DNA from 2 places in the Bacillus sp. PK3-037 genome. Region 1 is predicted to be linked to the other one. Evidence: predicted binding sites of a transcription regulator. Region 1 holds the regulator's gene; the other holds the start of a gene.
What was found. The regulator CtsR, encoded in region 1, represses protease genes until heat stress. The targets are predictions, from matches to a motif close to ATGGTCAATAAAGGTCAAACA.

Region 1 (14,726 bases):
GAGGGTCGAAGGTTCGAGTCCTTCATGGCTCACCATTTTTAAGCGGGTGTGGCGGAATTGGCAGACGCGCTAGACTTAGGATCTAGTGTCTTTATGACGTGGGGGTTCAAGTCCCTTCACCCGCATTATACAGGATGACAGTTATAAAAACTGGACAGCCTGTATGCGGAAGTAGTTCAGTGGTAGAACACCACCTTGCCAAGGTGGGGGTCGCGGGTTCGAATCCCGTCTTCCGCTCCAACTATACTATCCACGCCGGGGTGGTGGAATTGGCAGACACACAGGACTTAAAATCCTGCGGTAGGTGACTACCGTGCCGGTTCAAGTCCGGCCCTCGGCATTATAATTTGCGCCCGTAGCTCAATTGGATAGAGCGTTTGACTACGGATCAAAAGGTTAGGGGTTCGACTCCTCTCGGGCGCGCCATATATTTTATCAATATGGGAAATCGGGAAGTAGCTCAGCTTGGTAGAGCACATGGTTTGGGACCATGGGGTCGCAGGTTCGAATCCTGTCTTCCCGACCATTTTTATGGGGCCTTAGCTCAGCTGGGAGAGCGCCTGCTTTGCACGCAGGAGGTCAGCGGTTCGATCCCGCTAGGCTCCACCAAAAAAGATTTAAAAAAGTTGTTGACTTTGAGAAAGCGACGTTGTATACTAATAAAGTTGCTTTAACAAAGCGATAAACAAAATGATCTTTGAAAACTAAACAAGACAAAACGTACCTGTTAATTCAAGTTTTATTATAAAATCGCACAGCGATGTGCGTAGTCAGTCAAACTGAGGTCTGCACGATGCAGATCACGCAGATGTTGCCACAGGATGTGGTGAACTTAATCTGCGATCCATTCATCGGAGAGTTTGATCCTGGCTCAGGACGAACGCTGGCGGCGTGCCTAATACATGCAAGTCGAGCGGACAGATGGGAGCTTGCTCCCTGATGTTAGCGGCGGACGGGTGAGTAACACGTGGGTAACCTGCCTGTAAGACTGGGATAACTCCGGGAAACCGGGGCTAATACCGGATGTTTGTTTGAACCGCATGGTTCAAACATAAAAGGTGGCTTCGGCTACCACTTACAGATGGACCCGCGGCGCATTAGCTAGTTGGTGAGGTAACGGCTCACCAAGGCAACGATGCGTAGCCGACCTGAGAGGGTGATCGGCCACACTGGGACTGAGACACGGCCCAGACTCCTACGGGAGGCAGCAGTAGGGAATCTTCCGCAATGGACGAAAGTCTGACGGAGCAACGCCGCGTGAGTGATGAAGGTTTTCGGATCGTAAAGCTCTGTTGTTAGGGAAGAACAAGTACCGTTCGAATAGGGCGGTACCTTGACGGTACCTAACCAGAAAGCCACGGCTAACTACGTGCCAGCAGCCGCGGTAATACGTAGGTGGCAAGCGTTGTCCGGAATTATTGGGCGTAAAGGGCTCGCAGGCGGTTCCTTAAGTCTGATGTGAAAGCCCCCGGCTCAACCGGGGAGGGTCATTGGAAACTGGGGAACTTGAGTGCAGAAGAGGAGAGTGGAATTCCACGTGTAGCGGTGAAATGCGTAGAGATGTGGAGGAACACCAGTGGCGAAGGCGACTCTCTGGTCTGTAACTGACGCTGAGGAGCGAAAGCGTGGGGAGCGAACAGGATTAGATACCCTGGTAGTCCACGCCGTAAACGATGAGTGCTAAGTGTTAGGGGGTTTCCGCCCCTTAGTGCTGCAGCTAACGCATTAAGCACTCCGCCTGGGGAGTACGGTCGCAAGACTGAAACTCAAAGGAATTGACGGGGGCCCGCACAAGCGGTGGAGCATGTGGTTTAATTCGAAGCAACGCGAAGAACCTTACCAGGTCTTGACATCCTCTGACAATCCTAGAGATAGGACGTCCCCTTCGGGGGCAGAGTGACAGGTGGTGCATGGTTGTCGTCAGCTCGTGTCGTGAGATGTTGGGTTAAGTCCCGCAACGAGCGCAACCCTTGATCTTAGTTGCCAGCATTCAGTTGGGCACTCTAAGGTGACTGCCGGTGACAAACCGGAGGAAGGTGGGGATGACGTCAAATCATCATGCCCCTTATGACCTGGGCTACACACGTGCTACAATGGACAGAACAAAGGGCAGCGAAACCGCGAGGTTAAGCCAATCCCACAAATCTGTTCTCAGTTCGGATCGCAGTCTGCAACTCGACTGCGTGAAGCTGGAATCGCTAGTAATCGCGGATCAGCATGCCGCGGTGAATACGTTCCCGGGCCTTGTACACACCGCCCGTCACACCACGAGAGTTTGTAACACCCGAAGTCGGTGAGGTAACCTTTATGGAGCCAGCCGCCGAAGGTGGGACAGATGATTGGGGTGAAGTCGTAACAAGGTAGCCGTATCGGAAGGTGCGGCTGGATCACCTCCTTTCTAAGGATATTTACGGAATATAAGACCTTGGGTCTTATAAACAGAACGTTCCCTGTCTTGTTTAGTTTTGAAGGATCATTCCTTCGAAACGTGTTCTTTGAAAACTAGATAACAGTAGACATCACATTCAATTAGTAACACAAGATATCACATAGTGATTCTTTTTAACGGTTAAGTTAGAAAGGGCGCACGGTGGATGCCTTGGCACTAGGAGCCGATGAAGGACGGGACGAACACCGATATGCTTCGGGGAGCTGTAAGCAAGCTTTGATCCGGAGATTTCCGAATGGGGAAACCCACCACTCGTAATGGAGTGGTATCCATATCTGAATTCATAGGGTATGAGAAGGCAGACCCGGGGAACTGAAACATCTAAGTACCCGGAGGAAGAGAAAGCAAATGCGATTCCCTGAGTAGCGGCGAGCGAAACGGGATTAGCCCAAACCAAGAGGCTTGCCTCTTGGGGTTGTAGGACACTCTATACGGAGTTACAAAGGAACGAGGTAGATGAAGAGGTCTGGAAAGGCCCGCCATAGGAGGTAACAGCCCTGTAGTCAAAACTTCGTTCTCTCCAGAGTGGATCCTGAGTACGGCGGAACACGTGAAATTCCGTCGGAATCCGGGAGGACCATCTCCCAAGGCTAAATACTCCCTAGTGACCGATAGTGAACCAGTACCGTGAGGGAAAGGTGAAAAGCACCCCGGAAGGGGAGTGAAAGAGATCCTGAAACCGTGTGCCTACAAGTAGTCAGAGCCCGTTAATGGGTGATGGCGTGCCTTTTGTAGAATGAACCGGCGAGTTACGATCCCGTGCAAGGTTAAGCAGAAGATGCGGAGCCGCAGCGAAAGCGAGTCTGAATAGGGCGCATGAGTACGTGGTCGTAGACCCGAAACCAGGTGATCTACCCATGTCCAGGGTGAAGTTCAGGTAACACTGAATGGAGGCCCGAACCCACGCACGTTGAAAAGTGCGGGGATGAGGTGTGGGTAGGGGTGAAATGCCAATCGAACCTGGAGATAGCTGGTTCTCTCCGAAATAGCTTTAGGGCTAGCCTCAAGGTAAGAGTCTTGGAGGTAGAGCACTGATTGGACTAGGGGCCCCTACCGGGTTACCGAATTCAGTCAAACTCCGAATGCCAATGACTTATCCTTGGGAGTCAGACTGCGAGTGATAAGATCCGTAGTCGAAAGGGAAACAGCCCAGACCGCCAGCTAAGGTCCCAAAGTATACGTTAAGTGGAAAAGGATGTGGAGTTGCTTAGACAACCAGGATGTTGGCTTAGAAGCAGCCACCATTTAAAGAGTGCGTAATAGCTCACTGGTCGAGTGACTCTGCGCCGAAAATGTACCGGGGCTAAACGTATCACCGAAGCTGCGGACTGTTCTTCGAACAGTGGTAGGAGAGCGTTCTAAGGGCTGTGAAGCCAGACCGGAAGGACTGGTGGAGCGCTTAGAAGTGAGAATGCCGGTATGAGTAGCGAAAGAGGGGTGAGAATCCCCTCCACCGAATGCCTAAGGTTTCCTGAGGAAGGCTCGTCCGCTCAGGGTTAGTCGGGACCTAAGCCGAGGCCGAAAGGCGTAGGCGATGGACAACAGGTTGATATTCCTGTACCACCTCCTCACCATTTGAGCAATGGGGGGACGCAGGAGGATAGGGTAAGCGCGGTATTGGATATCCGCGTCCAAGCAGTTAGGCTGGGAAATAGGCAAATCCGTTTCCCATAAGGCTGAGCTGTGATGGCGAGCGAAATATAGTAGCGAAGTTCCTGATTCCACACTGCCAAGAAAAGCCTCTAGCGAGGTGAGAGGTGCCCGTACCGCAAACCGACACAGGTAGGCGAGGAGAGAATCCTAAGGTGATCGAGAGAACTCTCGTTAAGGAACTCGGCAAAATGACCCCGTAACTTCGGGAGAAGGGGTGCTCTGTTAGGGTGCAAGCCCGAGAGAGCCGCAGTGAATAGGCCCAGGCGACTGTTTAGCAAAAACACAGGTCTCTGCGAAGCCGTAAGGCGAAGTATAGGGGCTGACGCCTGCCCGGTGCTGGAAGGTTAAGAGGAGCGCTTAGCGTAAGCGAAGGTGCGAATTGAAGCCCCAGTAAACGGCGGCCGTAACTATAACGGTCCTAAGGTAGCGAAATTCCTTGTCGGGTAAGTTCCGACCCGCACGAAAGGCGCAACGATCTGGGCACTGTCTCAACGAGAGACTCGGTGAAATTATAGTACCTGTGAAGATGCAGGTTACCCGCGACAGGACGGAAAGACCCCGTGGAGCTTTACTGCAGCCTGATATTGAATGTTGGTACAGCTTGTACAGGATAGGTAGGAGCCTTGGAAACCGGAGCGCCAGCTTCGGTGGAGGCATCGGTGGGATACTACCCTGGCTGTATTGACCTTCTAACCCGCCGCCCTTATCGGGCGGGGAGACAGTGTCAGGTGGGCAGTTTGACTGGGGCGGTCGCCTCCTAAAAGGTAACGGAGGCGCCCAAAGGTTCCCTCAGAATGGTTGGAAATCATTCGCAGAGTGTAAAGGCACAAGGGAGCTTGACTGCGAGACCTACAAGTCGAGCAGGGACGAAAGTCGGGCTTAGTGATCCGGTGGTTCCGCATGGAAGGGCCATCGCTCAACGGATAAAAGCTACCCCGGGGATAACAGGCTTATCTCCCCCAAGAGTCCACATCGACGGGGAGGTTTGGCACCTCGATGTCGGCTCATCGCATCCTGGGGCTGTAGTCGGTCCCAAGGGTTGGGCTGTTCGCCCATTAAAGCGGTACGCGAGCTGGGTTCAGAACGTCGTGAGACAGTTCGGTCCCTATCCGTCGCGGGCGCAGGAAATTTGAGAGGAGCTGTCCTTAGTACGAGAGGACCGGGATGGACGCACCGCTGGTGTACCAGTTGTTCTGCCAAGGGCATCGCTGGGTAGCTATGTGCGGACGGGATAAGTGCTGAAAGCATCTAAGCATGAAGCCCCCCTCAAGATGAGATTTCCCATTCCGCAAGGAAGTAAGATCCCTGAAAGATGATCAGGTTGATAGGTCTGAGGTGGAAGTGTGGCGACACATGGAGCTGACAGATACTAATCGATCGAGGACTTAACCTAATATCTAATGATGTCACACCTGTTATCTAGTTTTGAGAGAACACTCTCAAATTGTTTGGTGGCGATAGCGAAGAGGTCACACCCGTTCCCATGCCGAACACGGAAGTTAAGCTCTTCAGCGCCGATGGTAGTCGGGGGTTTCCCCCTGTGAGAGTAGGACGCCGCCAAGCAATTAACGAAAGGGCAGCTCATATGAGCTGCCCTTTTTTGCATTCTGCTTATTGGTATCATAAAATTTCATTTAGTTATATAATATAATAACTTCACAGAGAAATTTTAAGTGAATAATCAGGTTTTATGGATTTAGAAAATGGAAATACTTAAGATAGAGCGAGAAAGTTGAAAATTCTCGAAAAACACCTTATAGTAAGATTAAAGTCAAATATAGTCAAAGTCAATAAAGGAGGGGGTTGAGTGGGACATAATATTTCTGACATCATTGAACAGTACTTGAAACAAGTGTTAGATCAAAATGGCAAGGAAATTTTAGAAATTAAACGTAGTGAAATTGCAGATAAATTTCAATGTGTTCCTTCCCAAATAAATTATGTCATCAACACCAGATTTACAAGCGAGAGAGGATATATTGTTGAGAGCAAACGCGGGGGCGGCGGTTACATCAGAATCATTAAAATTAAAATGAATAATGAAGTTGTCCTAATCAATAATATTATTTCTCAAATTAATACCCATTTGTCTCAAGCAGCCTCTGATGACATTATTTTAAGGCTATTAGAAGACAAGGTGATCTCTGAAAGAGAAGCAAAAATGATGGTCAGCGTGATGGATCGCTCAGTACTGTACATTGATTTGCCTGAACGTGATGAATTAAGAGCGAGAATGATGAAAGCTATGCTGACCGCTTTAAAATTAAAATAAGCGGGTGAAAAGATTGATTTGTCAAGAGTGCAATGAGAGACCAGCCACTTTTCACTTTACAAAGGTTGTTAACGGAGAGAAAAAAGAGGTTCACATCTGCGAACAATGTGCAAAAGAACATAGCGATTCATATGGTATAAGTGCAAGTCATGGTTTCTCTATTCATAATTTACTTTCAGGTTTACTGAACATGGATTCTTCATTTCAGAATGCTGGAACTCAAATGTTCAGCCATTCCGAGCAAATATCTGCTTGTCCGAAGTGCGGAATGACATTTCAGCAATTTAGAAAAACCGGCCGATTTGGCTGTGCCGAATGTTATAAAACATTTCATATTAATATTACACCGATCTTACGCAAAGTTCACAGCGGAAACACTGTGCATGGCGGGAAAATACCGAAACGTATAGGCGGCAACCTGCATGTCAGACGACAGATCGATATGCTGAAAAAAGAATTAGAAGCTTTAATACTACAAGAAGAATTTGAAAATGCAGCCCATGTGAGAGATCAAATTCGTTCATTAGAACAGTCACTCAAAAGTACAGATAGTGAGGAGGAACAGGGGTAATGTCGCTAAAGCATTTTATTCAGGACGCATTAAGCAGTTGGATGAAGCAGAAAGGCCCTGAAAGTGACATTGTACTCAGCAGCCGCATACGTTTAGCTAGGAACTTTGAAAATATTCGGTTCCCTACGCGATATTCCAATGAAGAAGCCTCATCCATCTTACAACAGTTTGAAGAACAGTTTTCAGAACAAGAAATTCCCGGTGTCGGCAAATTCCTTTTGATCAGAATGAACGATGCACAGCCTTTAGAAAAACGGGTGCTTGTTGAAAAGCATCTCATCAGCCCTAATTTGACAGAGTCTCCTTTTGGCGGCTGTTTGCTTTCTGAAAATGAGGAAGTGAGCGTCATGTTGAATGAGGAGGATCACATTAGAATTCAGTGTCTTTTCCCAGGTTTTCAGCTTCCGCAAGCCATGAAAGCCGCAAACCAAGTTGATGACTGGATTGAGGAAAAGGTTGATTATGCATTTAGTGAGCAAAGAGGTTACTTAACCAGCTGTCCTACAAATGTAGGTACGGGCTTAAGGGCTTCAGTCATGATGCATCTTCCGGCACTGGTTTTAACTAGGCAAATAAATCGAATTATCCCGGCTATTAATCAATTAGGCTTAGTTGTTAGAGGAATTTATGGGGAAGGCAGCGAAGCAGTAGGAAATATCTTTCAAATTTCAAATCAAATCACGCTTGGAAAGTCGGAACAGGATATTGTCGATGACCTTAACAGCGTAGCCGCCCAGCTGATTGAACAGGAACGATCTGCTCGAGAAGCGCTTTACCAAACCTCTAAGATTGAGCTTGAGGATCGTGTGTATCGATCCTATGGAGTCTTGTCCAATTGCCGGATGATAGAATCGAAAGAAACTGCAAAGTGTCTTTCAGATGTTCGGCTGGGTATAGACTTAGGCATTATAAAAGGACTTTCAAGCAATATACTTAATGAACTGATGATTTTAACACAGCCGGGATTTTTACAGCAGTACTCGGGAGGCGCTTTGCGTCCGAACGAAAGAGATATACGAAGAGCGGCTCTTATCAGAGAACGGCTTCACTTAGAAATGAATGGGAATAGACAGGAGGATGAATCGATATGATGTTTGGAAGATTTACAGAACGAGCTCAAAAGGTACTGGCGCTTGCACAGGAAGAAGCACTTCGTTTAGGTCATAACAATATCGGCACTGAGCATATTTTATTAGGACTGGTGCGAGAAGGAGAGGGCATCGCTGCTAAAGCACTTCAAGCGCTTGGACTTGGTTCAGATAAAATCCAAAAAGAAGTGGAGAGCTTAATTGGGCGCGGACAGGAAATGTCTCAAACGATTCATTATACTCCGAGAGCTAAAAAAGTCATTGAGCTTTCAATGGATGAGGCCAGAAAACTCGGTCATTCTTATGTGGGAACAGAGCATATTCTTCTTGGTCTTATTCGGGAAGGTGAAGGTGTGGCTGCGAGAGTGCTTAACAATCTCGGAGTCAGCTTGAATAAAGCAAGACAGCAAGTGCTTCAGCTTCTAGGAAGTAATGAAACAGGTTCATCAGCTGCTGGAACAAACAGCAATGCGAATACGCCTACACTAGATAGCCTGGCAAGAGATTTAACAGCGATTGCGAAGGAAGACAGCCTTGATCCGGTTATCGGCAGAAGCAAAGAAATTCAGCGTGTCATTGAAGTGCTGAGCCGCAGAACGAAAAACAATCCTGTTCTGATTGGGGAACCGGGCGTAGGGAAAACGGCTATCGCAGAAGGTCTCGCACAGCAAATTATCAATAATGAAGTTCCCGAAATTTTACGGGATAAACGCGTTATGACATTAGACATGGGAACAGTTGTTGCCGGTACGAAATATCGCGGTGAATTTGAGGACCGCTTGAAAAAAGTTATGGATGAAATCCGTCAGGCTGGAAACATCATTCTATTCATTGATGAGCTCCATACACTAATCGGAGCGGGCGGAGCAGAAGGTGCCATTGATGCATCCAACATTTTGAAACCTTCACTTGCTCGCGGAGAACTTCAGTGCATCGGTGCGACAACTCTTGATGAGTACCGTAAATATATTGAAAAAGATGCAGCTCTGGAACGCCGTTTTCAGCCAATCCAGGTTGATCAGCCGTCTGTAGACGAAAGCATTCAAATCCTAAAAGGCTTGCGTGACCGATATGAAGCCCACCACCGCGTTTCTATCACTGACGAAGCCATTGAGGCTGCGGTTAAGCTTTCTGACAGATATATCTCTGACCGTTTCCTTCCGGATAAAGCTATTGACTTGATCGATGAAGCGGGTTCAAAGGTCAGACTGCGTTCCTTTACAACGCCTCCTAATTTAAAAGAGCTGGAACAGAAACTTGATGAAGTTCGTAAAGAGAAGGATGCTGCGGTGCAAAGCCAAGAATTTGAAAAAGCGGCTTCCTTGCGTGATACGGAACAGCGTTTACGTGAACAAGTGGAAGATACGAAAAAATCATGGAAAGAGAAGCAGGGACAGGAAAACTCAGAGGTTTCTGTGGATGATATTGCGATGGTTGTATCCAGCTGGACTGGGGTGCCTGTATCAAAAATCGCTCAAACTGAAACTGATAAGCTTCTTAATATGGAGAGCATTCTTCATTCCCGTGTCATCGGCCAAGATGAAGCTGTTGTAGCCGTTGCTAAAGCGGTCAGACGTGCAAGAGCAGGGCTAAAAGACCCTAAACGCCCAATTGGCTCATTCATTTTCTTAGGCCCTACAGGTGTAGGTAAAACGGAGCTTGCACGGGCACTTGCTGAGTCTATCTTCGGTGATGAAGAAGCCATGATTAGAATTGATATGTCTGAATACATGGAAAAACACTCGACTTCTAGACTTGTAGGTTCACCTCCAGGGTATGTGGGATACGATGAAGGCGGCCAATTAACAGAGAAGGTAAGAAGAAAACCATACTCTGTCGTGCTTCTTGATGAGATTGAGAAAGCGCACCCTGACGTCTTCAATATCCTCCTTCAAGTTCTTGAAGACGGACGATTGACTGATTCTAAAGGCCGTACAGTTGATTTCCGCAACACGATTCTGATCATGACGTCAAACGTCGGAGCAAGTGAGCTGAAACGCAACAAATATGTCGGCTTCAACGTTCAGGATGAGACGCAAAATCATAAAGACATGAAGGATAAAGTGATGGGTGAGCTGAAGCGTGCGTTCAGACCGGAATTCATCAACCGTATTGATGAAATTATCGTCTTCCATTCACTTGAGAAAAAACATCTGGCTGAAATCGTGTCATTGATGTCTGATCAATTAACGAAACGTCTTAAAGAACAGGATCTTTCTATTGAATTGACGGAAGCTGCGAAAGCAAAAGTCGCGGAAGAGGGAGTAGACCTTGAATACGGTGCCCGCCCGCTCAGAAGAGCCATTCAAAAACATGTGGAGGACCGTTTATCTGAAGAGCTGCTCAGAGGTAACATTCATAAAGGACACCATATCGTTCTGGATGTAGAAGATGGCGAATTTGTCGTAAAAACGACAGTTAAAACGAATTAATATAGAAGACGAAAATGAGGCATACAGCATGTAAGTGTATGCCTCAATTTCGTATCAAGAAATAGAACAAGGGAGAGGTCTTACACTATTTATGGCTAAAACAAAATCCAAATTCATCTGCCAATCCTGCGGCTACGAGTCTCCAAAATGGATGGGGAAATGTCCGGGCTGCGGCGCTTGGAATACAATGGTGGAAGAAATGATTAAAAAAGCACCGGCCAATCGGAGAGCGGCTTTTTCTCATTCTGTTCAAACCGTTCAGAAACCTTCCCCCATAACATCAATCGAAACATCAGAAGAACCCCGGGTTAAAACACAGCTCGGCGAGTTTAACAGAGTGCTCGGCGGCGGTGTGGTGAAGGGCTCACTTGTTTTAATTGGCGGGGACCCCGGCATCGGAAAATCGACCTTATTACTGCAAGTATCCGCTCAGTTATCTGGTTCAACACGTCATGTTCTGTACATTTCAGGAGAAGAATCGGTAAAACAAACAAAATTAAGAGCAGACCGTCTGGGCATAAATAATCCCTCACTGCATGTTTTATCCGAAACCGATATGGAGTATATTTCGTCTGCTATAGAAGAGATGAATCCAGCGTTTGTGGTTGTTGACTCTATTCAAACGATCTATCAAAGCGATATTACATCGGCTCCCGGCAGTGTGTCACAGGTAAGAGAATGTACAGCCGAGCTGATGAAAATTGCAAAGACAAAAGGTATTCCGATATTTATTGTAGGTCACGTAACGAAAGAAGGATCCATCGCGGGGCCGAGACTGCTGGAGCATATGGTTGACACTGTTTTATACTTTGAAGGAGAACGTCACCATACTTTCCGAATCTTACGGGCTGTAAAAAACCGCTTTGGTTCTACAAACGAAATGGGTATTTTTGAAATGCGGGAAGAAGGGCTCACTGAGGTACTGAATCCTTCAGAGATCTTTTTAGAAGAGCGTTCGGCGGGATCTGCGGGGTCGAGCATAACGGCTTCTATGGAAGGTACAAGGCCGATTCTTGTTGAAATTCAGGCGCTCATCTCGCCAACAAGCTTTGGCAATCCGCGGCGCATGGCAACAGGGATAGATCATAACAGGGTGTCACTGTTAATGGCTGTGTTAGAAAAAAGAGTAGGGCTGCTGCTGCAAAATCAGGATGCATATTTGAAGGTAGCGGGCGGCGTCAAACTTGATGAACCTGCGATTGATCTTGCTATAGCGGTCAGTATCGCATCAAGCTTTAGAGACGCACCTCCAAATCCTGCAGATTGCTTTATAGGAGAGGTGGGATTAACCGGAGAAGTCCGCCGGGTATCAAGGATTGAACAGCGTGTAAAAGAAGCGGCAAAGCTTGGTTTTAAACGCATGATCATACCTGCGGCAAATCTGGATGGATGGACGAAACCAAAAGGGATTGAGGTCATCGGAGTAGCAAATGTTGCAGAGGCTCTTCGTACTTCATTAGGAGGATAATAGATGGAAAAAGAGAAAAAAGGGGCGAAACATGAGTTAGACCTGTCTTCTATTTTGCAGTTTGTTGCTCCTGGAACACCGCTCAGAGCGGGAATAGAAAATGTACTGAGAGCAAATACAGGCGGTCTGATTGTTGTTGGATATAATGATAAAGTAAAAGAAGTGGTGGATGGCGGTTTCCACATTAACACTGCTTTTTCTCCGGCGCATTTATATGAACTGGCTAAAATGGATGGTGCGATTATTTTAAGTGATTCTGGTCAAAAGATCCTATATGCCAATACACAATTGATGCCAGAAGCCACAATTTCTTCGTCAGAAACAGGAATGCGGCACCGCACCGCCGAAAGAGTAGCTAAGCAAACCGGCTGTCTCGTTATCGCAATTTCTGAGAGAAGAAATGTCATAACGTTATATCAGGAAAGTATGAAGTATACACTTAAAGACATAGGGTTTATTTTAACAAAAGCGAATCAAGCCATTCAAACTCTAGAAAAATATAAAACAATTCTGGACAAAACGATTAATGCACTAAACGCATTAGAGTTTGAGGAACTCGTTACATTCAGCGATGTTCTGTCTGTGATGCACCGTTATGAAATGGTGCTGCGAATCAAAAATGAAATCAACATGTATATCAGGGAACTGGGAACAGAAGGTCATTTGATTAAGCTGCAGGTCATCGAACTGATTACTGATATGGAAGAAGAGGCTGCTTTATTTATTAAGGATTATGTGAAAGAAAAGATTAAAGATCCATTTGTTCTCTTGAAAGAGCTGCAGGATATGTCCAGCTACGATTTGCTGGATGATTCCATTGTTTATAAGCTTCTTGGTTATCCGGCTTCTACAAATCTTGATGACTATGTTCTGCCTAGAGGATACAGGCTGCTAAATAAGATTCCGCGCCTTCCGATGCCGATTGTGGAGAATGTGGTGGAGGCATTTGGCGTCCTGCCGAGAATTATTGAGGCCAGCGCAGAAGAATTAGATGAAGTAGAGGGTATCGGTGAAGTACGAGCCCAAAAAATCAAAAAGGGCTTAAAACGCCTTCAAGAGAAGCATTATTTAGACAGACAGCTATGACTTTCGGTTAAAACCATATCTTTACGGGTATATTATTGTTGGTTTTTGTTTATTCTGATATTCGTAGGTTACGTAAAATCTTGTGAAATACAACAATTTTCTTTAAAGGAGGTGGGGGTATGTTAAAACGAATAGTTCAGGCGTTCTTCATTATCTTCGGCGGCGTTGTTGGTATATTTTTAATACCTGAATTGTTTGTACTGTTAAGTTTACAGGACATACCTTTAATAACAAACGCATATACGTCTGCGGCAATAGGTGCAATTATTTTTTTTCTCATCAGTATATGGGGTACAGATTACGTTGTGAACTGGGTGAAGTGGATAGAGGATTCATTATTAAAAGCGCCGGTTCCAGATTTGTTATTTGGAAGTCTAGGCTTAGTATTTGGACTTATAATTGCTTATCTTATCGTAAACGTTATTCCTTTAGACAATATACCTTACCGCATACTCAGCACAATCATCCCTGTGTTTTTAGCTTTCTTTCTCGGTTATCTTGGTTTTCAGGTGGGCTTTAAGAAAAAGGATGAATTGATCAGCCTATTCTCCATTTCCGCCAGAATGCAAAAGAAAAAAGGAACAGCTGATGAAGAGCACGAGGTCCAAGACAAAAAGCTGAAAATCCTGGACACAAGTGTTATTATTGATGGGAGAATTGCAGATATTTGTCAGACTGGTTTTTTAGAGGGAATTATCGTGATTCCGCAGTTTGTCCTTGAGGAATTGCAGCATATCGCTGACTCCTCAGATGTGTTAAAGCGCAACAGAGGGCGCCGCGGTCTTGATATCCTGAACCGTATTCAAAAAGAATTAGATATTAAAGTTGAAATTTATGAAGGTGACTTTGAAGATATTCAGGAGGTTGACAGCAAGCTGGTCAAACTCGCTAAACTGACATCCGGAGTCGTTGTGACGAATGATTTTAATTTAAATAAAGTGTGCGAGCTTCAGAAGGTAGCAGTGTTAAACATTAATGACCTTGCCAACGCGGTCAAGCCTGTTGTGCTTCCGGGTGAGGAAATGAATGTTCAGGTCATTAAAGACGGCAAAGAGCATAATCAGGGAGTCGCTTACTTGGATGACGGCACTATGATTGTCGTTGAAGAAGGACGGAATTATATCGGCAAACACATTGATGTTCTCGTCACAAGCGTGCTGCAGACAGCAGCGGGACGAATGATTTTTGCCAAGCCTAAGCTGTTGGAGAAGGCGCTGTAAAGGGAGAAAGAAACAATGAATTATGATGTGGTAATTCTTGCGGCCGGACAGGGGAAACGGATGAAGGCAGGGAGAAATAAACTGTTTATCGAGCTGAAAGGAGACCCGGTTATCATTCACACTTTACGGGTGTTTGACAGCCATCGTCCGTGCGGCAGAATCATTTTGGTGATTAACGAGCGCGAACGGGAAGACTTTCAGCAATTGCTGAATCAATATCCGTTTCAAACCGCTATCGAGCTTGTAGCAGGCGGAGATGAACGCCAGCACAGTGTTTATAAAGGGCTCAAAGCCGTTAAACAAGAAAAGATTGTCCTCGTTCACGACGGCGCTCGTCCTTTTATAAAGCATGACCAGATTGACGAATTGATTGCTGAAGCGGAGCAGATCGGAGCGGCCATCCTGGCTGTTCCGGTAAAAGATACGATTAAACGCGTTCAAGATTTAGAAGTCAGTGAGACGATTGAACGTTCAAGCTTGTGGGCTG
Region 2 (14,726 bases), 830 kb from region 1:
GCTGATTGAAGTCAACGGCATGCACGAACGGAAGGCAAAAATGAGCGAACTGGCGGACGGCTATATCGCCATGCCGGGCGGTTTCGGTACATATGAAGAATTATTTGAAGTGCTTTGCTGGGCGCAGATCGGCATTCATCAAAAGCCGATCGGACTTTACAATGTGAACGGATATTTTGAACCGATGATGAAGATGGTCAAGTACAGCATTCAAGAAGGGTTTTCTAACGACTCTCATCTTAAACTGATCCACAACTCTTCACGGCCCGATGAGTTAGTTGAGCAAATGAAGAACTATTCATATCCGATTTTAGAGAAAAAGTGGACAGAAATTTAATGAGCCATTTAAAGCTTATATCCGAGTTTTCTCGACAATGTGAGGTTTCCTGAAGGAAATCTCTTTTTTAGTTTCTTTTAGGTTACATAGTATAATTTACTATAATAAAGGACTTTTTCACTAGTTTGGACAGATGTAATAAGCATAGGTGAGGAGTGGATGAAAATGGCAACATTGTCAGATGTGGCGAAAAAAGCAAATGTTTCGAAAATGACGGTATCACGAGTGATCAATCATCCTGAGACGGTGACAGACGAATTAAAAAAACTTGTTCATTCCGCGATGAGAGAGCTGAATTACATCCCTAATTATGCGGCAAGAGCGCTCGTGCAAAACAGAACACAGGTTGTCAAACTGCTGATTCTCGAGGAAATGGATACGACAGAACCGTATTACATGAACCTGTTAACTGGAATCAGCCGGGAGCTGGATCGCCATCATTATGCTTTGCAGCTTGTGACAAGAAATTCTCTTAATATTGGGCAATGCGATGGTATTATCGCTACTGGCTTGAGAAAGTCCGATTTTGAAGGCGTGATCAAAGCTTTCGAAAAACCGCTCGTCGTATTTGGGCAAAATGAAATGGGCTATGACTTTATCGATGTGAATAACGAAAAAGGCACTTTTATGGCAACCCGCCATGTCATGGGACTGGGGGAGCGGGAAGTTGTCTTTTTTGGCATTGATTTAGATGAGCCTTTCGAACGCTCGAGAGAACAGGGGTATATTCGTGCGATGAATGAAAGCTTTAAAAAAAATAATATGTTTCGGATCGAAAACAGTTCTAAAAAAAGTGAATGCCTTGCAAGAGCAGTCCTGAAATCCCTGGACAATCAGGCAGCGTTTGTCTGCGCATCTGACCGAATCGCGCTCGGCGTCATTCGTGCGGCGCAATCGCTTGGAAAACGAATTCCGGAAGACGTTGCGGTTACCGGGAATGACGGTGTATTTCTTGATCGCATCTCCTCGCCCCGGTTGACTACAGTCAGACAGCCAGTAGTTGAAATGGGTGAGGCCTGTGCGAGAATGCTGCTGAAAAAAATGAATGAAGACGGTGCTCCCCAAGGGCATCTATTTTTTGAGCCGGAGTTAATTGTGCGTGAATCGACTCTGTAAGAGCCTTATTCTGTTATCGATAACAAGGCAAAAAGGATTGTTCCTGCGATTTTATCATGATACTTTCAAACTTGAGCCGGATATAAAACGGAAATCAAAGGGGGAGACATGATGGAATATGCAGCGATTCATCATCAGCCGTTCAGTTCTGATGCTTATTCTTATGACGGACGGACAGTGCATATTAAGATTCGGACGAAAAAAGGTGATGCCGATCACATTCGATTGATTTGGGGTGACCCTTATGAGTACAGCGGCGGCAGGTGGTCGGCAAACGAGCAGCCGATGAGGAAGATCGCCGCAACAGACATGCATGATTATTGGTTTGCTGAAGTGGTGCCGCCATATAGGCGTTTGCAATATGCGTTTGTTGTAACAGACCATCATGAAGACATCTTTTTTGGAAGCTCAGGTGTATGTCCTTATAACGAAAAAACGCTGGAGACGATCCATTATTATTTTAAACTTCCTTTTGTTCATGAGGCCGATACATTCCAAGCGCCTGAGTGGGTCAAATCAACGGTCTGGTATCAAATTTTTCCGGAGCGTTTTGCAAATGGACGAGAAGACTTGTCACCAAAGAATGCATTGCCGTGGGGGAGCAAGGACCCGGACGTCAATGATTTTTTTGGGGGAGATTTGCAAGGGATTATCGATAAGCTTGATTATTTAGAGGATTTAGGGGTGAACGGCATTTATCTGACGCCGATCTTTTCCGCGCCTTCCAATCATAAATACGACACATTGGATTACTATACCATTGATCCGCATTTTGGAGATCCGGAGCTTTTTCGCACATTGGTCAGCCATCTTCATCAGCGGGGGATGAGAATTATGCTTGATGCTGTTTTTAATCATATAGGCAGCTCTTCTCCGCAGTGGCAGGATGTTGTGAAAAACGGAGCTCAATCCCGCTATAAAGACTGGTTCCATATTCACTCGTTTCCTGTCAGAGAAGACAATTATGACAGGTTTGCTTTTTCAGCTGATATGCCGAAGCTAAACACGGCGAATCCCGAGGTGCAGAAATATTTGCTTGATATTGCTTTGTACTGGATTCGGGAATTTGATATTGACGGCTGGCGTTTAGACGTGGCAAATGAAGTGGATCACGCTTTTTGGAAGACATTCAAGCAAGCCGTATCAGCAGAAAAGCCTGACGTTTATATTTTGGGGGAAATCTGGCATTCTTCCGAACCTTGGCTTAGAGGAGATGAATTTCATGCGGTGATGAACTATCCTTTTACAGAACCTATGATTGAGTATTTTGCTGACCGGGAGATTCCAGCCTCACGCATGGCCCACCGGTTAAATGCGCATTTGATGACTGGGATGAAGCAGGTCAATGAGGTGATGTTTAATTTACTGGATAGCCATGATACAAAACGTCTTTTGACCAGGTGCCGCAATGACGGAAAAAAAGCACGTGCTTTGCTGGCCTTTATGTTTGCTCAGACAGGTTCACCATGCATCTATTACGGAACGGAAATCGGATTGGACGGCGAAAATGATCCGTTATGCCGGAAATGTATGGTTTGGGAAAAAGAGAAGCAAAACCAAGAGATGCATACATTTATGAAACGGTTAATTGCTTTACGCAAACAGGAAAACACTTTATTGACTTATGGAGATCTTGAGTGGAATCTGCTGGATGACCAAAACGATTTTATCCGCTTTTCGAGGACGCTCGATGAAAAAAAACTGATTTACTTCTTCAATCAGGGGAACGCGGCTCAACATGTCAGTTTGCGAGATTTGAAAATTGATCGCTATCAGAAGATCTACGATGTGTGGACAGAGCAGCCGCTTCATCATGAAGATGTGATTGCCGTTCAGCCGGGGGAATTTTTTATTTTGGGTGCTGCTGACAATGTATAAATTCTGTTATCGGTAACAAGCTGAAATAACTTGTAACCGCTTTCTGGAGAACAATACAATTGTTATAGATTCATATATCAAAGGGGGAAAAGAGATGGCAGTTTTTAAAAAGGGCTTCGCCTTATTGGCGGCATCAGTCCTGACATTCGGCCTTGCCGCCTGCTCAAATTCAAAAGATCCGGCAAGCTCGGACGGTAAAAAGGTACTGACTGTGTCTGTCGAAGAAACCTATAAAGAATACATTGAAAGCATCAAAGCAAAGTTTGAAAAAGAGAATGATGTCACAATAAAAGTCGTTGAAAAGCAAATGTTCGACCAATTGGAAGCGCTTCCCCTTGATGGCCCGGCGGGGAACGCACCTGATGTTATGCTTGCAGCATACGACCGGATCGGCGGTTTGGGCCAGCAAGGACATTTGCTTGACGTTAAGCCATCTAACACAACAAGTTTTGGCGATAAAGAAATGCAGCAGGTGACAATTGACGGCAAGGTGTATGGAATGCCGCTGGTCATTGAAACACTCGTTTTATATTACAACAAAGATCTTTTAAAAACAGCACCAAAAACATTTAAAGACCTTGAAAAATTAGCGGAGGATTCCCGCTTTGCGTTTGCTTCGGAAAAAGGAAAATCAACCGGATTTTTAGCGAAATGGACTGACTTTTATCTGTCGTACGGTTTATTGGCAGGTTACGGCGGATATGTATTTGGAAAAAATGGCACAGATTCCGGGGACATCGGCCTGAACAACAAAGGGGCAGTAGAAGCTGTGAAGTATGCGGAGAAATGGTTTAAAACCTATTGGCCAAAAGGCATGCAAGACAATACAAGCGCAGACGATTTTATTCAACAGATGTTTATAGATGGCAAAGCGGCTGCTATCATCGGCGGACCTTGGTCAGCTGCCAACTATAAGGAGGCTAAATTGAACTACGGAGCGGCTCCTATCCCGACATTGCCAAACGGAGAAGAATATGCCCCTTTTGCCGGCGGCAAGGGCTGGGTTGCTTCAAAATATACAAAAGAACCCGAACTGGCTGAAAAATGGCTTGAGTATGCTACAAATGACGCCAATGCTTACGTTTTTTATGAGGATACAAACGAAGTTCCGGCCAACACAGCTGCAAGAAAGAAAGCGGATGAGCAAAAAAATGAGCTGACGTCAGCTGTGATTAGACAATATGAAACAGCGACACCGACTCCGAATATTCCGGAAATGGCTGAGGTATGGACAGGAGCGGAAAGTTTGATTTTTGATGCGGCTTCAGGAAAAAAAGCGGCACAACAATCAGCGGATGATGCTGTAAACGTCATAAAGGAAAATATCAAAGAAAAGTATGTGAAATAAAACGGCGGGACAGCGTCCGGAAGAATAGAGGGCGAAAAAATGAATAAACACCACACACTTGCAAAGCAAAAACGAAAGGCTGGGTTTTTATCGATCATTCCAGGGCTTGGGCAGATTGCAAATCAGCAGTTTTCAAAGGGGCTCTTGTTTCTTGCCATCACAGGTTTGTTTGTTTTTGAATTATGCGTTTTCGGTATTCAGGCGCTAACCGGATTGATGACATTGGGAAGTGTTCCCGGTGAGGATCACTCACTGTTTATGCTGATTGAAGGCACGCTGCAATTGATCGTGACAGTGATTTTCCTCATGTTCTATCTCTTTAATATTTATGATTCGCGTAAGACCGCCGCTATGAAAGCGGCGGGTTTGAAGGTCAATACAACGGCCAGGGACATGATCTGTCATGCGGGAGATAAAGGGTTTCCATATTTATTTACACTGCCGGCATATATCATGATGGTGTTTGTGATTATTTTTCCGGTTTTGGTGACTCTGTTTGTTGCATTAACAAACTATGATTTTTATCATATTCCGCCTAATCGTCTGATTGACTGGGTCGGTTTTAAAAATTTTTTGAATATTTTTTTCCTCGGCTCCTATCGTGAAACATTTGTGAATGTACTGGGCTGGACGATCATCTGGACAATCTGTGCGACAACGCTGCAAATCATTTTGGGTATCTTGACGGCCCTTTTCGTCAATCAGGATTTTATCAAAGGCAAGCGGATATTTCGAATGATTTTCTTATTACCATGGGCTGTTCCGGCGTTTATTACAATTATGAGTTTTTCCAACATGTTTAACGACAGCATAGGGGCGATGAATGCACAGGTGATCCCATTATTGAATCACCTGCCGTTTGTAGAGCTGCCGGCAATCGCGTGGAAGACCGATCCTTTCTGGACGAAGACGGCCCTCATTATGATTCAGACCTGGCTTGGTTTTCCTTATATTTATGTCATGGTAACAGGCGTGCTTCAGGCGATTCCAGGTGAACTGTATGAAGCGGCAAAGATTGACGGGGCCACGTTTCTTCAGCGTTTTAAACATATTACTTTCCCGATGATTTTATTTGCGACAGCACCTGTGATGATTACCCAGTATACGTTTAATTTCAATAATTTCTCGATCATCTACTTATTTAATGAGGGAGGACCGGGCAGCGCGGGAGCGGGCGCCGGGTCGACTGATATTTTAATTTCTTGGATTTATAAGCTGACAACAGGCACATCACCGCAATATTCTGTTGCGGCGGCTGTTACACTGTTAATTTCATTCATTGTCATTGGAATTTCCCTGATTGCTTTTAAAAAATCGAATGCCTTTGGCAATGAGGAGGTTATGTAGGTGAATGCGAGAACTGCCAGAATGCTTAATAGGATCTGTACCTATTTATTTTTGACGCTTTTAAGTATCGTCATTCTGTATCCGCTGCTGATTACCGCATCATCCGCTTTCCGTGTAGGGAATGTGGCGGCTTTTCAGCTCGATTTTTCGGGTTCTTGGACTTTGGACCATTTTAAGCGGCTGTTTGACGAGACGCTTTATCTTCATTGGTACGGCAATACACTAGTCATCGCGCTATCGGTCATGGTATTGCAGGTTACGATTGTGACACTTGCCGGGTATACGTACAGCCGCTATCGGTTTGCAGGCAGAAAAAAGAGTCTGGTATTCTTTTTAATCATTCAAATGGTGCCGACGATGGCAGCGCTGACTGCTTTTTACGTTCTGGCCATGCTGATAGGCGCACTCGATCAATACTGGTTTTTGACAGCGATTTATATCGGCGGCGGGATTCCGATGAACACGTGGCTGATGAAGGGTTATTTTGATACTGTACCGAGAGAAATCGATGAAGCAGCGCGAATTGATGGAGCCGGACATCTGAGGATTTTCGCTTCAATTGTTTTGCCGCTTGTTAAGCCGATGCTTGCGGTACAAGCGCTTTGGGCATTTATGGCACCGTTTGGCGACTATTTGCTGGCAAAATTTTTGCTTCGCACACCGGAAAGACTGACCATCGCTGTGGGTCTGCAATCATTCATTTCAAACCCGCAGCAGCAAAAAGTCGCCCTGTTTGCGGCCGGAGCGATACTTGCCGCACTGCCGATATGCATTTTGTTCTTTTTTCTCCAAAAGAACTTTGTGTCCGGGCTGACAGCCGGCGGGACAAAGGGGTAGTTCGATGAAGAATCTGCAAAATGAAAGCTTTATCATTCGCTCCCTTAAAGCGGCCGCATCTCCATCAGGCGTTTGCCGTTACGGGAATACATTCAGCTGGCTGCAGCTCACCTTTCTCTTTATGTTTTTGACGGCCTGTTTGATGGCGCCTTTTACGATTTCGTTTATGAAAATGGATCGCTTTAACGTTCAATTTTTCATGCCGTCAGTTATTCAAAAGGTCAATGATCGATTTGCTGATCAATTACAAGGCTTTCAAATAAGAAACGGAAAACTGACAGGCGGGAAGAGCTCTGATCGGATTGAAGATGGACAGAATTTGCTGGCGGTTGATATGGAGCATGAGTTTAAGACAAGCGGTGAAAATGGGCGTTTGAAAGTAACTGGATATGATAACGCAATCATATTTCAGTCTGAGCATCTGATCATCACCGATCAAAATGGAACAGGGTTTTCTGTCCGCTATGCGAAAATGGACGCCAAGCTTAAGAATCCAAACACCCATGATGTAGAGAGTTTTATCAATGAATGGTGGCTGGCACAGTATAAGCCGATGATCATGATGCTGGCATGTGCCGTGATTTTTATGATCCAGTTTTTTTTGATTGCTGTTCTTGCGGGAGGCATGTGGATCACAAAATTATCAAACATGATCTCTATTGCGTCATTCAAGGAAGCGGCATCTATAGCAATTTGCGCATCAGCACTGCCGGCATTTGTGGCAGCTGCTGTCGGCATGGTTCATTTTGACTTGATCACTGTATTGATGATCCATTCGTGTGGCGTCACTTTGATGATCTCTTTTACATTTAGATATTTGGCCAAAACCCGCCGTTATAAAGGAGACTTACATTCGGGAGGAAAATATGATAAATCAGCGGTTATTTGAGATTGATGAATGGAAAATCAAAACTAATCATTTTCAAAAGGAACATATGCGGCTGCAGGAAAGCCTGACTTCTCTTGCAAACGGTTATATGGGAGTCAGGGGAAATTTTGAAGAAGGCTATTCAGGCGACAGTCATCAAGGCACATATATCGCAGGCGTGTGGTTCCCTGACAAAACGCGGGTAGGCTGGTGGAAAAACGGGTATCCGGAATATTTCGGAAAAGTAATCAATGCGATGAACTTTATTGGCATAGATTTATATATTGACGATAAAAAAGTCGATCTTTATCAAACTCAAATTAAATCATTTGAGTTAGAACTCAATATGAAAGAAGGAATTCTGCGGCGAAGCGCTGTTGTCCGCATCCAGGATAAAACGGTCAGAATCAGATCGGAGCGATTTCTTAGCCTTGCCGTTAAAGAGCTTTGTGCGATTCATTACGAAGCAGAGTGCCTGACGGAAGATGCTGTCATTACGCTTGTTCCTTACCTAGATGGAAATGTCGCAAATGAAGATTCTAACTACCAGGAACGATTTTGGCAGGAAGAAGCCAAAGGGGCTGATTCTCACCGCGGCCATGTAGTGGCAAAAACGATCGAAAATCCGTTTGGAACACCTCGCTTTACTGTTTCGGCCGCAATGGCGAACGTGACTGAAGGCTTTGTCAGTGAAAGCTATAAAACAGCTGGCATGTATGCTGAGAATCGCTACAGCTATCAAACGAAGGCTTCTTTAAAAAAGTTTATTATTGTCACGACTTCCCGTGATTATCTGGAGGCAGAGCTTTTATCAAAAGGCAAGGAGCTTTTGGCGGATGTTCTTGAGAACGGGTATGAGGAAGCAAGACGAAGGCACACTGATCAATGGAAGGAAAGATGGGCAAAAGCAGACATAGAGATTAAAGGGGATGAGGAACTTCAGCAAGGAATCCGCTACAATATCTTTCAGTTATTCTCGACATATTACGGGGGCGATGCCCGTTTGAATATCGGGCCGAAAGGATTTACAGGCGAAAAATACGGAGGTGCCGCCTATTGGGATACTGAGGCATATGCCGTGCCGATGTATTTGGCTGCTGCCGATCCGGAAGTGACGAAACACCTGCTTTTATACCGTTATCACCATTTGGAGGCTGCCAAACGAAATGCCGCAAAATTGGGACTGAAGGGGGCGCTTTACCCGATGGTGACGTTCACAGGAGATGAATGCCACAACGAATGGGAGATCACCTTCGAAGAAATTCACCGCAATGGTGCGATTTGCTATGCGATCTGCAATTATGTCAATTATACAGGCGACCGTGACTACATGGAAGAATACGGGATAGATGTTCTCGTGGAAGTCAGCAGATTTTGGGCTGACCGCGTTCACTTCTCGAAACGAAAAAACAAATATATGATCCACGGCGTCACAGGGCCTAATGAATATGAAAACAATGTCAACAACAATTGGTATACGAATGTAATCGCGGCTTGGACATTGGAGTATACATTAGAAAATCTCGAAAGGATTTCAGCGGAAAAACGCCGTCTGCTTGATGTGCAGGAAGAAGAACTGAAGGTGTGGAGAGATATTATCCGGCAGATGTACTATCCGTATAGTGAAGAACTGCAAATTTTCATACAGCATGACACATTCTTGGACAAAGACCTGCGATCAGCGGATGAATTAGATCCAGCTGAGCGGCCGCTTTATCAGAATTGGTCATGGGACAAAATTCTCCGCTCCAATTTTATTAAGCAGGCAGATGTTCTTCAAGGCATTTATCTTTTTCATGACCGTTTTACAATGGAAGAAAAACGGCGAAACTTTGAATTTTATGAACCGATGACTGTTCATGAATCGAGCCTGTCGCCTTCTGTCCATGCGGTTCTCGCAGCAGAACTTAAAATGGAAAAGAAAGCGCTTGAATTATATAAGCGTACAGCAAGGCTGGATCTTGACAATTACAATCATGACACGGAAGAAGGCCTGCACATTACATCAATGACGGGAAGCTGGCTCGCGATCGTGCAGGGCTTTGCCGGCATGCGTATCACAAATGAGACGCTGTCATTTGCTCCGTTGTTGCCGAAAGAATGGGACGGATATTCGTTCAACATCAATTATCGAAATCGCTTAATCAATGTGACGGTTGACGAAAAGAGCGCTATCTTTGAGCTTTTAAAAGGCGAGCCGCTGCATATGAAAGTTTATGAGGAACCGGTTGTGCTAACTGAACGATGTGAAAGGAGAACGCCTGATGAGTAAATGGTGGAAGGAAGCTGTCGTTTATCAAATTTACCCGCGCAGTTTTTATGATTCCAATGGAGATGGATTCGGTGATTTGCAAGGCGTGATTCAAAAGCTGGATTACATCAAAAATCTCGGGGCGGATGTGATCTGGCTCTCACCGGTGTTTGATTCCCCGCAGGATGACAATGGCTATGACATCAGCGATTACAGAAACATGTACGAAAAATTTGGGACAAATGAAGATATGTTTCAGTTAATTGATGAAGTGCATCAGCGCGGAATGAAAATCATCATGGATTTGGTTGTGAACCACACGTCGGATGAGCATGCGTGGTTTGACGAAAGCCGCAAGTCGAAGGACAATCCTTACCGGAATTATTATTTTTGGAAAGATCCAAAACCGGATGGATCTGAGCCCAATAACTGGGGATCAATCTTCTCAGGCCCGGCGTGGACGCTTGATGAACGGACGGGGCAATATTATTTGCACTACTTTTCGAAAAAGCAGCCTGATTTAAACTGGGAAAATGAAGCGGTACGCCGGGAAGTTTATGATTTGATGAGGTTCTGGATGGATAAAGGCGTTGACGGCTGGCGGATGGATGTGATCGGTTCCATTTCCAAATACATCGATTTTCCGGACTACGAAACAGATGACAGCCGCCGCTATATCGTCGGCTGCTATCATTCAAACGGCCCCCGCCTGCATGAGTTTATTCAAGAAATGAACCGGGAAGTTCTTTCTCATTACGATTGCATGACGGTGGGAGAGGCAAACGGTTCCGATACAGAAGAGGCGAAAAAGTATACGGATGAAAGCAGACATGAGCTGAATATGATCTTTACGTTTGAACATATGGATATTGATTCGGTACCGCATTCGCCAAATGGAAAATGGCAGATCAAGCCGTTTGATCTGATCGCTTTAAAGAAGACGATGACAAGGTGGCAGAACGCGTTAATGAATGTCGGCTGGAATACCCTTTATTTTGAAAATCATGATCAGCCAAGGGTTATTTCCCGCTGGGGAAATGACGGCGAGCTGCGAAAGCAGTGTGCAAAAGCATTTGCAACGGTTCTTCACGGTATGAAAGGAACCCCGTTTATTTACCAGGGAGAAGAAATCGGCATGGTCAACAGTGATATGCCGCAGGAAATGTATGATGATCTTGAAATAAAGAATGCATATCGTGAACTGGTCATCGAAAACAAAACGATGTCAGAAAAAGAGTTTCTAAAAGCCATAACGAAAAAAGGAAGAGATCACGCGAGAACACCGATGCAATGGGATGCCGAAAAACATGCGGGATTCACAGCCGGAAACCCTTGGATAGCGGTAAATTCCCGCTATCATGAAATCAATGTGCAAGAGTCCTTGGACGATCAAGATTCGATTTTCTACTACTACCAGAAGCTTATTCAATTACGAAAGCAATATAAGATCATGATAGATGGAGATTATCAGCTGCTGCTGGAGGATGACCCGCAAATCTTCTCTTACATCCGTGAATATCAAGGGGAAAAGCTTCTCGTCGTTGTGAATTTGTCAGAAGACAAGGCTCTGTTCGAAGTGCCTCAGGAACTGATTCATGAGCGTTGGAAAGTGCTCATTTCCAACTATTCGCAGAAGAGAGCTGACATGAAGCATATTTGCCTTGAACCCTATGAAGCTATGATGGGTATCAGCATATGAAAGCGGTCATTTTTGATTTAGACGGAGTGATCACAGATACTGCTGAATATCATTTTCTCGCTTGGAAGCACATAGCAGAACAAATCGATATTCCCTTTGACCGAAGTATGAATGAAAGCCTCAAAGGAATCAGCAGAGAAAAGTCGCTTGAAAACATACTTATTTATGGCGGAGCGGAAGCAACATATACAAATGCGGAGAAACAAGATCTTCTGCACCAAAAAAACAAATATTATCAGACGTTGATCAGCAAATTGACGCCGGAAGATCTTTTGCCGGGAATCGGCAGGCTTCTTTGTGAATTAAAAGTCGAAAATATAAAAATCGGGTTAGCGTCTTCAAGTCGCAACGCCCCCGAGATTTTAAAACGTTTGGAGATTATTGATGATTTTCATGCCATTGTTGACCCGACGGCTCTTGCGAACGGGAAACCTGATCCCGAAATATTTTTAACCGCCGCGGCGCTGCTTGGCGTCTCCCCAGCTGATTGTGCGGCAGTAGAAGACGCTGAAGCGGGAATTGCCGCAATCAAATCTGCCGGGATGTTTGCGGTTGGAGTCGGTCATGAACAGTCAATGCATGATGCCGATCTGATTGTCAGGCAAACTTGCGATTTGACGTTTGAGGTGCTGAATGAAGAGTGGAAGTCGTATACAATAAATCGTTTTCAAAAATGAAAGGAGGGAAAAGGGACTGCATTTCCGATATTTCGTATGTATGTTTCACTTGTTAGTGAGTGAATTCCTTCAGCATTAAAAAACCTGCAAGAGACATGTCTCTTGCAGGTTGCGGTATTACTTTTGCTCTTCTGTGTTGCGAGTCAGAATTTTGTCAATCAGGCCGTATTCAAGCGCTTCTTCAGCAGACTTGAAGTTATCGCGGTCTGTGTCGCGTTCGATCACTTCAAGCGGCTGGCCAGTACGTTCAGCAAGCACTTTGTTTAATTTGTCGCGAAGCAAGAGAATGCGTTTCGCGGCAATTTCAATTTCTGTTGCCTGACCTTGCGCACCGCCAAGAGGCTGGTGAATCATAACTTCACTGTTCGGAAGCGCATAGCGTTTGCCTTTTTCTCCGGCAGCAAGCAAGAACGCGCCCATTGACGCAGCCATACCGATACAAATTGTAGATACCTTCGGCTTAATAAACTGCATGGTATCATAGATCGCCATACCGGCCGTGATAGAGCCGCCCGGGCTGTTGATGTAAATAGAAATATCTTTTTCAGGGTCTTCCGCTTCTAAGAATAAAAGCTGTGACACGATGGAGTTCGCAACGTTGTCATCAATCGCAGATCCAAGCATGATGATACGATCCTTTAATAAACGAGAATAAATGTCATACGCTCTTTCCCCGCGGTTCGTTTGTTCAATGACTGTAGGTATTAAATTCATAATGCTCCTCCTTCACCTTTTAGGTAAGTATGTAGTTACATGATACATTTTTGGTCAATAAAGGTCAAACAAAAAGCTGGCTTGACATGCAAACTCTTCTCTTTTTCCCATTTTCCCCAAAAATACAACGGTTCAAACCATCGTATGTGAGCTTCGGAAAGAAGATGATGTGTCTTCTTAAAAAAACAGCCCTTTAAAATAGAGGGTTGTTATTTCGGCTGAAATACCGTATAATGAGTTATGCTGACGTTATCATCACGCAGTGAAAATATGTCAATATGCGCTCGTAGCTCAGTTGGATAGAGCGGTGGTTTCCGGTACCACGTCTGCCGGGGGTTCGAATCCCTCCGAGCGCGTCCAATAGAACAACAGGAAAGACAAGGGTTTGGCATTTGCCGCTCTTGTCTTTTTTGTTGTTTCCAGAAAACTTCTAGTAAGTACATAATTTTTCCTCCTGCTGGGCATCGTAGGTGATGAACAGTATTGAATTTGTTAAGGAGGAAGACAATGGGAATTTTAAGCGGTAATCCGCAAGAAGAACCGATGCATTACGGTGAGGTATTCAGTTTGTGGAGTTATGTGATGGCGGGAAATAAAATGATCGGCAATTACCAGATGTTATTGCATCATGTTGGTGATGGCGATTTAAAGAAGCTGCTTCGTGAGTCCATCGAGAAATGCCAAGATGAAATCAAACAGGTCAGCAATATCCTGAAAGAAAATGGCGTGGGGCTTCCGCCCGCTTCTCCTGAGCCGCCGGATGCAGATCTTAACGACATTCCGCCGGGCGCGCGGTTTCTCGATCCGGATGTGGCCGCATCCGCAGCGGCGCAAAATGCAGCCGGTCTTGTGACATGCAGCAAAATTATGGGGCAGTCGATTCGCGAAGACATCGCGATGATGTTTGGACAATTTCATATGACCAAGGCGGCAACAGGGGCAAAATACTTAAGGCTGCTGAAAAACAAAGGCTGGCTCATCCCGCCGCCGCTTCATCTTCATAAACACCAGGATGATGAGTAAAAGATAAAAGGCATATACAGCTTTCTGTATATGCCTTTTATGATTAAGACGTAAGACGCAGGCCGATGACGCCGGCAAGTATCAGGCAAAGAGAAATCAGCTGAGAAAGCTGAAACCGTTCCTTAAACCAAATCAGGCTGACTGCTGTTACGCCTATGCTGCCTATACCGGTCCAGACGGCATAAGCAACGCCGGAAGGCAGGACTTGCATAGCCTGTGATAGACAGTAAAAAGATAAAGCAAATCCGGCAGTCATCACAATAATCGGCCATTTTTTCTTTGTGCCGTCTATATATTTCATGGCGATGGCAGCTATAATTTCTTCTATACCGGCAATGAATAATAAAAACCACGCCATTATTTTTCACCTCTCGGCTGAGTTTTACTTTCTTTTGTGAAAAGCTTCATTCCTAAAATACCGGCTAGCAGCAGCATCAAAAAGAAGATTTGCGCTGCTGAGAAGGATTCGCCTAAGAAGATCCCGGTCGTGTAGGTTCCGACCGTTCCAATTCCGACAAATACGGTATACGCCGCGGCCATAGGAATTTTTCGATAAGAGCGGATTAACAGTATAAAGCTTATCGCTATTAATAGAAAAACGATAATCCAATCAAAAAGCGAATCCGCATGT

Region 2: clpP (ATP-dependent Clp endopeptidase proteolytic subunit ClpP) is a predicted target of CtsR. The motif match lies at 13,123-13,143, and genes of this name have one in related genera.

Annotation. Positions count from the first base shown of each region.
Region 1 covers NZ_CP096408.1:4,019,069-4,033,794, reverse strand. The annotation lists tRNA gene M1D69_RS20770 (tRNA-Lys) at 1-35, shown strand, start outside; tRNA gene M1D69_RS20765 (tRNA-Leu) at 43-125, shown strand; tRNA gene M1D69_RS20760 (tRNA-Gly) at 166-240, shown strand; tRNA gene M1D69_RS20755 (tRNA-Leu) at 255-340, shown strand; tRNA gene M1D69_RS20750 (tRNA-Arg) at 350-426, shown strand; tRNA gene M1D69_RS20745 (tRNA-Pro) at 450-526, shown strand; tRNA gene M1D69_RS20740 (tRNA-Ala) at 534-609, shown strand; rRNA gene M1D69_RS20735 (16S ribosomal RNA) at 849-2,398, shown strand; rRNA gene M1D69_RS20730 (23S ribosomal RNA) at 2,568-5,495, shown strand; rRNA gene rrf (5S ribosomal RNA) at 5,550-5,665, shown strand; gene ctsR (transcriptional regulator CtsR) at 5,910-6,374, shown strand; gene M1D69_RS20715 (UvrB/UvrC motif-containing protein) at 6,388-6,945, shown strand; gene M1D69_RS20710 (protein arginine kinase) at 6,945-8,036, shown strand; gene clpC (ATP-dependent protease ATP-binding subunit ClpC) at 8,033-10,465, shown strand; gene radA (DNA repair protein RadA) at 10,557-11,933, shown strand; gene disA (DNA integrity scanning diadenylate cyclase DisA) at 11,937-13,019, shown strand; gene M1D69_RS20690 (PIN/TRAM domain-containing protein) at 13,139-14,239, shown strand; gene ispD (2-C-methyl-D-erythritol 4-phosphate cytidylyltransferase) at 14,255-14,726, shown strand, end outside.
Region 2 covers NZ_CP096408.1:724,219-738,944, forward strand. The annotation lists gene M1D69_RS03745 (LOG family protein) at 1-337, shown strand, start outside; gene M1D69_RS03750 (LacI family DNA-binding transcriptional regulator) at 503-1,453, shown strand; gene M1D69_RS03755 (glycoside hydrolase family 13 protein) at 1,562-3,331, shown strand; gene M1D69_RS03760 (maltodextrin ABC transporter substrate-binding protein) at 3,426-4,679, shown strand; gene mdxF (maltodextrin ABC transporter permease MdxF) at 4,719-6,026, shown strand; gene mdxG (maltodextrin ABC transporter permease MdxG) at 6,027-6,863, shown strand; gene M1D69_RS03775 (DUF1189 domain-containing protein) at 6,868-7,752, shown strand; gene M1D69_RS03780 (glycoside hydrolase family 65 protein) at 7,730-10,003, shown strand; gene M1D69_RS03785 (glycoside hydrolase family 13 protein) at 9,996-11,681, shown strand; gene pgmB (beta-phosphoglucomutase) at 11,678-12,358, shown strand; gene clpP (ATP-dependent Clp endopeptidase proteolytic subunit ClpP) at 12,476-13,072, opposite strand; tRNA gene M1D69_RS03800 (tRNA-Arg) at 13,353-13,428, shown strand; gene M1D69_RS03805 (DUF3231 family protein) at 13,580-14,095, shown strand; gene M1D69_RS03810 (DMT family transporter) at 14,139-14,453, opposite strand; gene M1D69_RS03815 (DMT family transporter) at 14,453-14,726, opposite strand, start outside.